DNA from 3 places in the Paenibacillus agaridevorans genome. Region 2 is predicted to be linked to each of the others. Evidence: riboswitches for the same ligand, from Rfam matches in the RefSeq annotation. Region 2 holds a riboswitch; each other region holds the start of a gene.
What was found. A riboswitch is a leader RNA that binds a small molecule or an ion and turns the genes downstream of it on or off. The one in region 2 is predicted to bind ZMP and ZTP.
Positions count from the first base shown of each region.

Region 1: linked by a shared signal. The riboswitch ahead of KJW29_RS16770 (GNAT family N-acetyltransferase) and the one ahead of KJW29_RS13870 (bifunctional 5,10-methylenetetrahydrofolate dehydrogenase/5,10-methenyltetrahydrofolate cyclohydrolase) in region 2 are both predicted to bind ZMP and ZTP.
Region 3: linked by a shared signal. The riboswitch ahead of rpiB (ribose 5-phosphate isomerase B) and the one ahead of KJW29_RS13870 (bifunctional 5,10-methylenetetrahydrofolate dehydrogenase/5,10-methenyltetrahydrofolate cyclohydrolase) in region 2 are both predicted to bind ZMP and ZTP.

Region 1 is NZ_CP075889.1:3,965,367-3,968,636, forward strand. Features, by position in the region: gene KJW29_RS16760 (ABC transporter ATP-binding protein) at 1-587, opposite strand, end outside; gene KJW29_RS16765 (PadR family transcriptional regulator) at 584-1,252, opposite strand; ZMP/ZTP riboswitch at 1,484-1,565, shown strand; gene KJW29_RS16770 (GNAT family N-acetyltransferase) at 1,615-2,724, shown strand; gene tnpA (IS66 family insertion sequence element accessory protein TnpA) at 3,236-3,270, shown strand, end outside.
Region 2 is NZ_CP075889.1:3,244,991-3,248,260, reverse strand. Features, by position in the region: gene KJW29_RS13880 (iron chaperone) at 1-223, shown strand, start outside; gene KJW29_RS13875 (NAD(P)H-dependent flavin oxidoreductase) at 239-1,309, shown strand; ZMP/ZTP riboswitch at 1,400-1,479, shown strand; gene KJW29_RS13870 (bifunctional 5,10-methylenetetrahydrofolate dehydrogenase/5,10-methenyltetrahydrofolate cyclohydrolase) at 1,536-2,384, shown strand; gene KJW29_RS13865 (arsenic resistance protein) at 2,390-3,270, opposite strand, start outside.
Region 3 is NZ_CP075889.1:7,240,887-7,244,156, reverse strand. Features, by position in the region: gene KJW29_RS29110 (serine hydroxymethyltransferase) at 1-313, opposite strand, end outside; gene KJW29_RS29105 (TIGR01440 family protein) at 353-961, opposite strand; gene rpiB (ribose 5-phosphate isomerase B) at 1,254-1,712, opposite strand; ZMP/ZTP riboswitch at 1,960-2,040, opposite strand; gene KJW29_RS29095 (low molecular weight protein arginine phosphatase) at 2,113-2,703, opposite strand; gene KJW29_RS29090 (manganese efflux pump MntP) at 2,756-3,270, opposite strand, start outside.

The DNA of each region.
Region 1 (3,270 bases), 720 kb from region 2:
AGCAGCAGCAGCGTCAGCCGCCAATCGATCCAAAGCATATAGACGGCAATCGCCGTAAAAGTGAAAAAATCGGTAAACAGCTGCATCATGCTCGAGGAGATAAGCTGCTGCAGGATGCCAACGTCGTTTGTGACCCTCGACATCAGATCTCCCGTTCGATTACGATCGAAAAAGGCGATGTCCAGGTTCTGCATATGGCGATAAAGATCGTTGCGGAATTTGTAAAGCACCGTCTGCCCTATTGTCGCCATCAGCGACGTGCTTAGGTACCGCAGCAAACCAAGCGCCAGAGCGGAGCCCAACACGCCTGCTCCGATGTAGAACAGCTTGTCGTACTGCTTGCCGGGGATAACCTGATCGATCGTATACCTCGTAAGCTGCGGAACGATAAATTCCAGCAGCGACACGCCGATGACGCATACGACGGCCAAAGCAATCGCGCGCCACTCCTGACGCGCATGCGAATAGATTCGGGCGAACATGCCATAGATGCTGGCGGGCTTCGCCTTCTCGCCGGTGCCGAACCTGCCCATGCCCATTCCTCTGCCGGGACGATAGGCGCCTGTCGGATTGGCATTGCCGCTCATTCCGCTCCCTCCCCGGGATCTCTTCCCGCCACATCGTTAACGGATTCAACAACGGCTCCCACGATCCCGGAATCCGTCTCCCCCGTAATTCCCCGCAGTTCGCTCCTCAATGCCGCGAGCGCCTCTCGAAGCCGCGTTGCAAGGGCTGCGTCAGCAAGCGCCGCCCGCTCCGCCGCCTTAAGCAAATGGATCAGCTCCTTGCCGGCAGGCGTCAGCCTGCGATTGCGTCGCACGCCGCCCGGCTCTTGCGATTCGCCTTCCTCGTCCTGCCCCTCTCGCACTCGATCCCTCGTCTCCCATTCTCCCGATGCGCCGGCTTCGGACGATTCGGCACGGCTCAGCTCCTCTTGCAAGTAGCTTCTGCCTTCTTCCGTAATTTGAAAAACGCGTTTGCCTTCCTGCTTGAACGGCTCTACCAAGCCTTGATCCCGAAGCATCTGCAGCGTCGGATAGACGGAACCCGCGCTGGGCTTATACGTGCCGCCGGACTGATCTTCAAGCGCCTTCATCATTTGATAGCCGTGCATATTCTCGTGCGAAAGCAGCTCCAACAGCGCATATTTCACGCCGCCTCTGGTGAAGTAGCGTCTGCCGGAACCGCTCGTGTCGCGTTCGTTGCCCAGATGGAGAAACAATCGTTCCTCCGGTTGCCATTGCTCGCTCATATCGCGAACACCTCCAATGCGATATATCGTATTATTTTAAATTCTATACGATATATCGTATTATGGCAATTGTATGGATAAACAAAATGATTAGACCGAATGTATTGCATTCGCGCGGTCGGTAACCTATCTTCTTTTGCTTTTCTCGACCGACGGCCATATTCAAGTTCGAATATTCCGAAAATTGATGTTGATTCAACCAATCACTAGATTTATAATAAACATTAAATAAATGGGATGCGTAACTGGCGAGAACGTAGATCACTACGGGGGAGCGCATTCGTCAAACTAGCCGTTCGCCTGGGCAAAGCATTTGGTTGATTGTAACCAAATGCTTTTCTATTTTTCGAGGAGAGTGTCGGATGAGAAAGGCGAAAAAAGTAGCAGTGCTGCTGTATGAACAAGTGGATGCTTTGGACGTGACAGGTCCGTTCGAAGCGTTCGCAGTGGCGAGCAACTGGGGGCAGCACTTTCAGGTTTATACGGTCGCCCTGGAATCGAACGCGCCGATTCGGACAATCAGCGGTTTGACAATTCAACCTGACTTCGTTTCCTCAGAATGTCCGGTGCCGGACATTCTGATCGTTCCGGGAGGCTGGGGGGCACGCAAAGAGATGCACAATGAAAAGTTGACCGACTGGATCAACGAAACTTCACGACGGGCTGCATTTACGCTTTCTGTCTGTACGGGGGCTCTGCTGCTCGCCAAGGCCGGACTTCTCGATGAATTGCGCGCGACCACCAATCAGCGAGCCATGGATTTGCTAAAGGAGTGCGCACCGGCGAGCGCAACGCTGGTGGAGAACGTCCGATACGTGGACAATGGCCGCATCATTACATCTGCAGGCGTTACGGCCGGAATAGATGCCGCTTTGCATCTTATCGCGAAGCTTCACGGGGAGGAACTGGCGATCGATACTGCGTCAAGGCTGGAGCATAACTGGAGACGTGAGCCTTCCGAAGCACTCGCTATCCGAAGAGCAACGGCTGAAGACGTCGACTGTATCCGCTCCTTGCTTATTGATGCAGCGCAATGGATTCATTCGGCGCATGGCTTCTGGCAATGGCGGGTTGAAAGCTTCGAACGCGAGATTGTCGAAGCATTCGTCCGGGATCATGAAGTGTTCGTCGCGGCATTTGGGAATGAGCCGGTGGGTTGCTTCTCTGTCCATTGGGGGCGCGAGGAAATATGGGGAGAGCAATTTCATGATGACGCGGGGTACGTTCATCGGTTATGCGTCTCACGCAAACGAAAAGGAGAAGGAATCGGCCGTGAGCTTATTCGATACGCGGAAAGTTATATTGGGGACAGGGGAAAAAGCTGGCTGCGCCTCGACTGCATGGCTGACAACCCTAGCCTTAATGCCTTCTACCTCAGTCTCGGATTTGTCTTGCAGGGGCGCTTCGACGAGAGCCTCTGGAGCGCCAATTTGTACGAGAGGGAGATTCTAGGAAAGGCAACCCGCCACTGAGCCACATGCATCCTTCGTCATGGACCCACGATCTGAGCAGTCTGCAAAATCGAAGGAGTTGCTTGTTGAAATAGCTCACTTGATGAATGAAACCTCAAAAATGAAGAAATGGCGGTGCAGTTCATTATCCCTTCACCGCCATTTTTGGCTTTTGGTCTATTGCCGCCATCTTAAGCAAATTGTGAGCGAGCGAAAACCACCCGACCTCAAGGCTTACCTTCGGCAGCCGAAACGTCGCTATTGTTGCTGTTACGAGCCCCATAGTCGTTAAATACGCCTATGGGATGTTTTTGTCGCTGTTACGAGCCCCATAGTCGTTAATAACGCCTATGGGATGTTTTTGTTGCTGTTACGAGCTCCATAGTCGTTAATAACGCCTATGGGATGTTTTTGTTGCTGTTACGAGCTCCATAGTCGTTAATAACGTAAGCGTCAAACTGTCCCCACCTTCGAATCGAGCGATCGTTATGAGATAATCCTCCTCAATAGCCATTCTGAGGAGGATTTTTCTATGAGCAGAGAAGAGATTCGAATGAAATGGGAAGC
Region 2 (3,270 bases):
TTTTATTATAGGCTTCAGCGTATCCAAACAGCATATGGCTGTTGCGCCTGAGCGGGCAGGCATGAACTATTTTGCAGATGAAATTGTACAAGCTGGACACGATCATACCAAAGAGCTGGTTCGCTTTAAGTGGAACCGTCCGTTTGACTACGACTTATTAGAGAAAATGATCGAGTTTAATATCCATGATAAGGCGGACTGCACGACATTTTGGCGCAAATAGTAGGGGAGGAAGAGCATGGAAACCGAACTGACACGCCGACTCGCCATTCAATACCCTATATTGCAAGCGCCAATGGCCGGTGGTCCCTCGACCCCGGATTTGGTTGCTGCAGTATCAAACGCCGGAGGACTTGGGAGCATCGGGGCAGGTTATCTTTCGCCAGAACAAATCAGGCAAACGATTCGGGAAGTCAAACAAAGGACGGATCGGCCCTTCGGCGTCAACTTGTTTGTCCCCACGCAGCCGACTACTGCTGCAGACGCCATTGCTCGAATGAACCATCATCTTGATAAATATCGCATAGAGGCAGGTATTGCGACCAATCCGTCAATCCCCAAGTACTCGGAGTCGTTCGAGGAGCAAGCGCAAGCCGTGATCGGAGAAAATGTACCCGTGTTTAGTTTCACGTTTGGCATACCGTCCCAGGACATCATGGAAGCCATGAAGCAGCATGGGATTCATGTCATCGGCACGGCAACGACAGTCGAAGAAGCTATTAAGCTGGAATCCGCCGGAGTAGACGCGATTGTGGCGCAAGGAAGCGAAGCGGGAGGACATCGAGGGACGTTTCTGCCGAGTAAGACCGACGCTCTGGTAGGTACTATGGCTTTGGTGCCTCAGATCGCGGATCATGTTTCGGTTCCGATTATCGCATCGGGAGGCATTATGGATGGTCGCGGGCTTGCAGCAAGCCTCGTTTTAGGAGCTTCCGCCGTGCAGATGGGAACCGCTTTTTTGGCAAGCCATGAGAGCGGCGCACATACCGCCTACAAAGGTAGGATTCTTACATCCAGCGAAGATGCCACCGAGGTCACATCCGCTTATTCGGGTAAAGCGGCGCGCGGCATTTTGACGGATTACATAAAGGATATGCGTACCTATCAAGGGGAAATCCCCGACTATCCGATTCAGCATGCAATGACGAGAGAAATTCGCCAGGCGGCTTCCAAAGCCAATAATCCAGAGCTTATGTCTCTCTGGGCCGGGCAGGGACTCCGGTTAGCCAAAGAATTCGGGGCAGCAGAAATCGTGGAACAGACGATGGAGCAAGCGCGCCTTCTTATGCGAAACCTGGGGAGACAATAGATGAATCAGCAGCCGGTCCTGGCGGCCGGCAATAAAGGAAACAAAAGGCTTGAAGTTGTTTGAAAGTTCGGACTATAATGGAGCTAGATGAAGGGTATGTGTGACTGGCGTAACGTGGGGTACCACGAGGGAGCACATATTTTATACGGCCGAACGCCTGGGCAGAGGTAAGGGGACTATCCCCTTGCCTCTTTATGTTTGAACAGGAGCAGAAAGGGCTGATGAAATGAAAGAAGAAAAGTTGATCTTGGACGGTAATCGCGTTGCGACCGCTATGAAGGAGGGAGTAGTCGAACAAATCAAACGTCTCTCCGAGAAAGAAATCGTCCCGTGTCTGGCAACCATTCTGGTTGGCGACGATCCGTCGTCAGCCACTTATGTCCGAATGAAAGGAAATGCATGCGCCAGACTTGGTATACGCTCCATCCGTGTTGAACTTCCTTCGACTACCACGACAGAAGAGCTGATTGCGGAAATAAACAAGCTTAACGATGATCCCCATGTTCATGGCATCTTGTTGCAGCATCCCGTTCCTCCTCATATTGACGAAAGGGCTGCATTCGAGGCAATCCGAATAGAGAAAGATGTAGACGGGGTAACCACGCAAGGATTCGCTCAGAACGCCTTTGGTTTCGCCGATTTTCCTTCGTGTACGCCAGCCGCGATCATCGCCATTTTGGAATACTACAATATTCCGATTGAAGGAAAACATGCCGTTGTAATCGGAAGAAGTCCGATCCTTGGGAAACCGGTATCCGTTATGCTCCTAAACAGAAATGCGACAGTGACAATATGTCATTCCAAAACGGCCAATCTGGCAGGGCTGGTTCGTTTAGGCGATATCGTAGTTGCTGCTGTCGGCAAGCCGAATTTTGTTCAGGGAGACTGGATCAAGCCGGGAGCCGTAGTCGTCGATGCCGGCTACAACAAAGGCAATATCGGAGATGTCGATTACGAAGCTTGTCTGGAGAACGCCTCCGCGATAACTCCCGTTCCGGCTGGCGTTGGACCCGTCACTATTGCTGCATTGCTCAAACATACGGTCGAAGCGGCTGAACGGTTTTTAACGAAGTAGATGCTCTAGTGTCTGTCTCTGAGCAGAATCCCGGGAACAACGCGGATGTAAATAAGTTCCCCTACAAGCTCTACAATGGTTTGAGTGACGATTACGGCCGACGCCAACCCGTTTAATGGTTCGGGCAATGCAAGCGCAAAAGGCAGGACGACCAGGGAGTTGCGTGTCCCGCTACTAAAGATCAGCGCTCTCCCTGCTCCGACATCCAGCCGGAAGATGCGCGCAACGAAGCGGGCGACTAGCGGGACAATGATCATATAAGCAACGTAGACGGGAATGGCTTGACTGATATAATCGATGGATTCGTATAGTTTGCTGATTTGCGAAGCTACGACGACGAACAGCGTCAGCGCCATAAAAGGAACCGGCAGCCATGCTGCGGCGTCAAGAAATACGATGCCGCGCGGCTGCCTTTTCGCCCATAGCTGCGTTAGAAGAGCAAGGAGCAGAGGGACCGCGATGAGGCCCAAAAAAGCCTCCAGAAAGGGCTGCACGCTCACAACTTCAGCTGTTTGATTTCCCATGAATACCCAGAGGTAAAAGGGCAGCAATATCATTTGAGAAACAAAAAGCAATGGCGTTGCAACCAGAATAAGTTTTTCGTCCCCGCGGCCAAGATGCGTAAAAACGATGACGTAATCTATGCAGGGTGTAAGCAAAACTAGAAATACGCCTAATAAAAGGGCCGGGTCGGCCGGAAGAAACCGGGTTAACCCCCAAACAATGAGGGGAACGGCTATGTAATTCATGATTAAAAGAGCGTAAATAAACTGTCGATTCGTTAAGGATTCTTTTAGACGAAGGAACGGTATTTGCGCAAACATGCCGAACATTAAGATGGCAAGCACAAGCGAAATGGAACGGTCTAAATAACCGCTTGCTTGCG
Region 3 (3,270 bases), 4.0 Mb from region 2:
CAGCCAGGTACACAGCCATGTTCGCTTGTGCGCCGGAATGCGGCTGTACGTTTACGTGCTCGGCGCCGAACAGCTCCTTGGCGCGATCGCGGGCCAGATCCTCGACGATATCGACATGCTCGCAGCCGCCATAGTAACGTTTGCCCGGGTAGCCTTCTGCATACTTGTTCGTCAATACGGAGCCCATAGCTTCAAGGACAGCTTCGCTTACGATGTTCTCGGACGCGATCAGCTCGATGTTGTCGCGTTGGCGTTGCAGCTCAAGGCCAAGTGCCTTCAATACCTCTGGATCTTGTTTACGTAGATGTTCCATAATGATGATTCCTCCTGAAATAGAATATAGTGTGGTTCATTACTCACAATGATCCGCCGATTGCTCGGCGGTTAAGACGTTCTGCGGCTCATATACGGCGCGAGCACCGCCTATAAGCTTCGGTCTGGTTATGGCCATCGTCACATGTCCTTCTCCGATGGAACGGATAGAAGGGCGTACGGGTACGGCCACCCTCTTTAAATGCATCCCAATGAACGTATCCCCGATGTCTATACCCGCATGAGCCTGAATCGACTCCACGAGACAGGGATTCGAAAGCTTGCCGTAAGCATAAGCCGCCATCGACCCTCCAGCTTTGGGAATAGGTACGGCATGCACAAGCTCAAGACCGTATCGCCGAGCCGCTTCTTCTTCCACGACAAGCGCCCGGTTTAGATGCTCGCAGCATTGATAGGCGGGAATGAATGCAATATCTTTGCGTGCTGCCTCCACGCCCGCATATATGGCGGCAGCGGCCTCAAGCGCGCCTGCCGTGCCGATTCGCTCGCCGATTACTTCGCTGGTACTGGCGCCGATTACGAGCAGCTCATGGGCACGCAGGCGGCCGGCTTCGGCCAGCTCCCGGACGATGCGCTCGACATCGGCGGACCAGAGAGATGGATCGGGGATTCGCTTCTCCGTCGTCATCGTTCAACGCCTCCTACTAAGGAATCGCCCGCGCTATTAAGAGGTTGTTCAAAAAGTCCGATTCCCATTACGAAGTATACCGAGAAGCTTACTCGACATCGAATATTAAACGCAACCGAACCTAAGCATATGCTTAGGAAGTATGTTTCCTTCGGAAACATTGCAGGTGCTCACGTAGCTCTGCTAAGCGCATGCTCCCGATGTCGTTTTCTTCGAAAACGTGTACCGCTCCTCAGTTTCTAGTCGCCTTCAATCTTCTCGGTACTGATAACCGAACTTTTTGAACTCACTATTAAGGGCGCGAGTTGAACTTTTTCTCGATCTCCATCACTTTGTTGACGCGGCCTACATGACGCTCGCCGTTGGAGAACGGAGTCGACAGCCACACCTTGACGATCTCTTCGGCTACGCCCGGTCCGATAATACGTTCGCCCATGGCAAGCACGTTTGTATCGTTATGCTCGCGCGTCGCTTGCGCGGAGAACAAATCATGCACAAGCGCGCAGCGAATACCCGGAACCTTGTTCGCGGCAATCGACATGCCAATGCCCGTGCCGCAGATTAAAATGCCGCGCTCGGCTTTGCCCGAGACAACCGATTCGCAGACTGGCATAGCATAATCCGGATAATCCACGGACTGGCTGCAGTCGCAGCCGACATCCTCAATCTCGTGTCCAAGCGACTCCAATAACGGAACGATTACATCCTTCAAGCGGTAGCCCGCATGGTCGGCTCCAATCGCAATCTTCAATGCCAACACCTCTTCTCCAGAATTTCCTTGCCCGGTTCCTTGCGCTAGGCAAATCCCCTCATGCTGTTAGTATACCTCTACGGCGGGAAAAGCTCTATCGGAGTTGTTCTGCTTTATGTTAAGAATTCGACAACAGCCGACCGCGGACGACAACCGTACAGGCAAGGCAAAGCGGCTAAGCGACAGCTTATGCATTCTCGCATCTTGAAAAAAACGAAAAAAGAGCAGACATGCTTTGCAGCATGACGCTCTTTGCCCAGGCGACCGGCCGTATATTCCGATGCTCCACCGTGGTTACCCACTTCCGTCGCCAGTTACATCGGAAACCGTGTTTGTATATTCATCATATCTCATGGCGTGATATAAAGCAATCCGGAATTCGGAGGAAGAACGCCCGTTTTCACTTGATCAGACTCCGACCCGTCAGCTTGTCGAGCAGCTTGCGGACCGCATCCTCGATCTCTCCGGAGCAGCTCTCGTAGGTGGATAACGCGCCTCCAAAGGGATCGGCGATATCGAAGCTGGGAATGCTTCGCTCCAGCTCCAGCATCCGCCTGCGCTCCTCGCTCGTTAATTGCTGTCCAATCGCGCCCTTCATCTGCATGTCGGAATACAGGCTTTCGAGCTCCTCGATATTTTTCAGCACGGCGGCATCCGCCCCCGCGAACTCCTTGAGCGTATACGTCTTGTCCACCGCATCCGGATGGACATGAAGCAAGCTTCGCTTATGACCCGTGGTCATCGTCAAAATGAGATCCGCCCAAGCAACGGCCTCAGCCGTCAAAGCACGGGAGGAACCGTTATGCGCGATATCCCGTCTGCGGAGCGCCTCGAGTGCATGAGAGGAGATCGGAAGACCGTCGACGGTGGACACGCCGGCGGATCGGACGGCTACCGTTATGCCCCTCCTGGCCGCTTGCTCTCTCAGCAGCGCCTCGGCCATCGGAGAGCGGCATGTGTTGCCGGTACAGACGAACAAGATTCGTTTCATCCCAGTGTTCCCCTTTCTCATTCGATTGATATGGGCTCAGGGCCCTTCTGCGTTAAAAGACAAATAATGCGCCGAATACGAGCAGGATCGCGCCTCCTAATGCCTCGCCGTATTCGCCCAGATTGCCGCCGACTTTCCTGCCCAGCAACAAGCCCAGCATAGACATTAGCCCGCCAATCAATCCGAACAGAGTAATGGTCAGCCACAGATCCGCCGAGAACATGCCCAGCGTAATACCCACCGAGAAGGCGTCGATGCTGACGCTGAACGCAAGCACCAGCAGCCCCCAGGCCGTGCGGTGATCGAAAGACCGCACCTCTTCGCCCTTGAACGAGCTGTACATCATATGGCAGCCAAGCAGAATGAGCAGCACGCCAGCGGCAGTCGATGCAACTTGCCCCAACATATCGCTGACAAGGTGTCCCGTCATTAAGCCTCCGATCGGCATCAAGACGTGGAACAGTCCGATCACGAAGCCCAGCTTCAGAATATCCCGCACCCTGATTCCCTTAAGCCCGATTCCCAGGCCAAGCGAAAAAGCGTCAAAGCCTAGCGCCGCCGCTATGC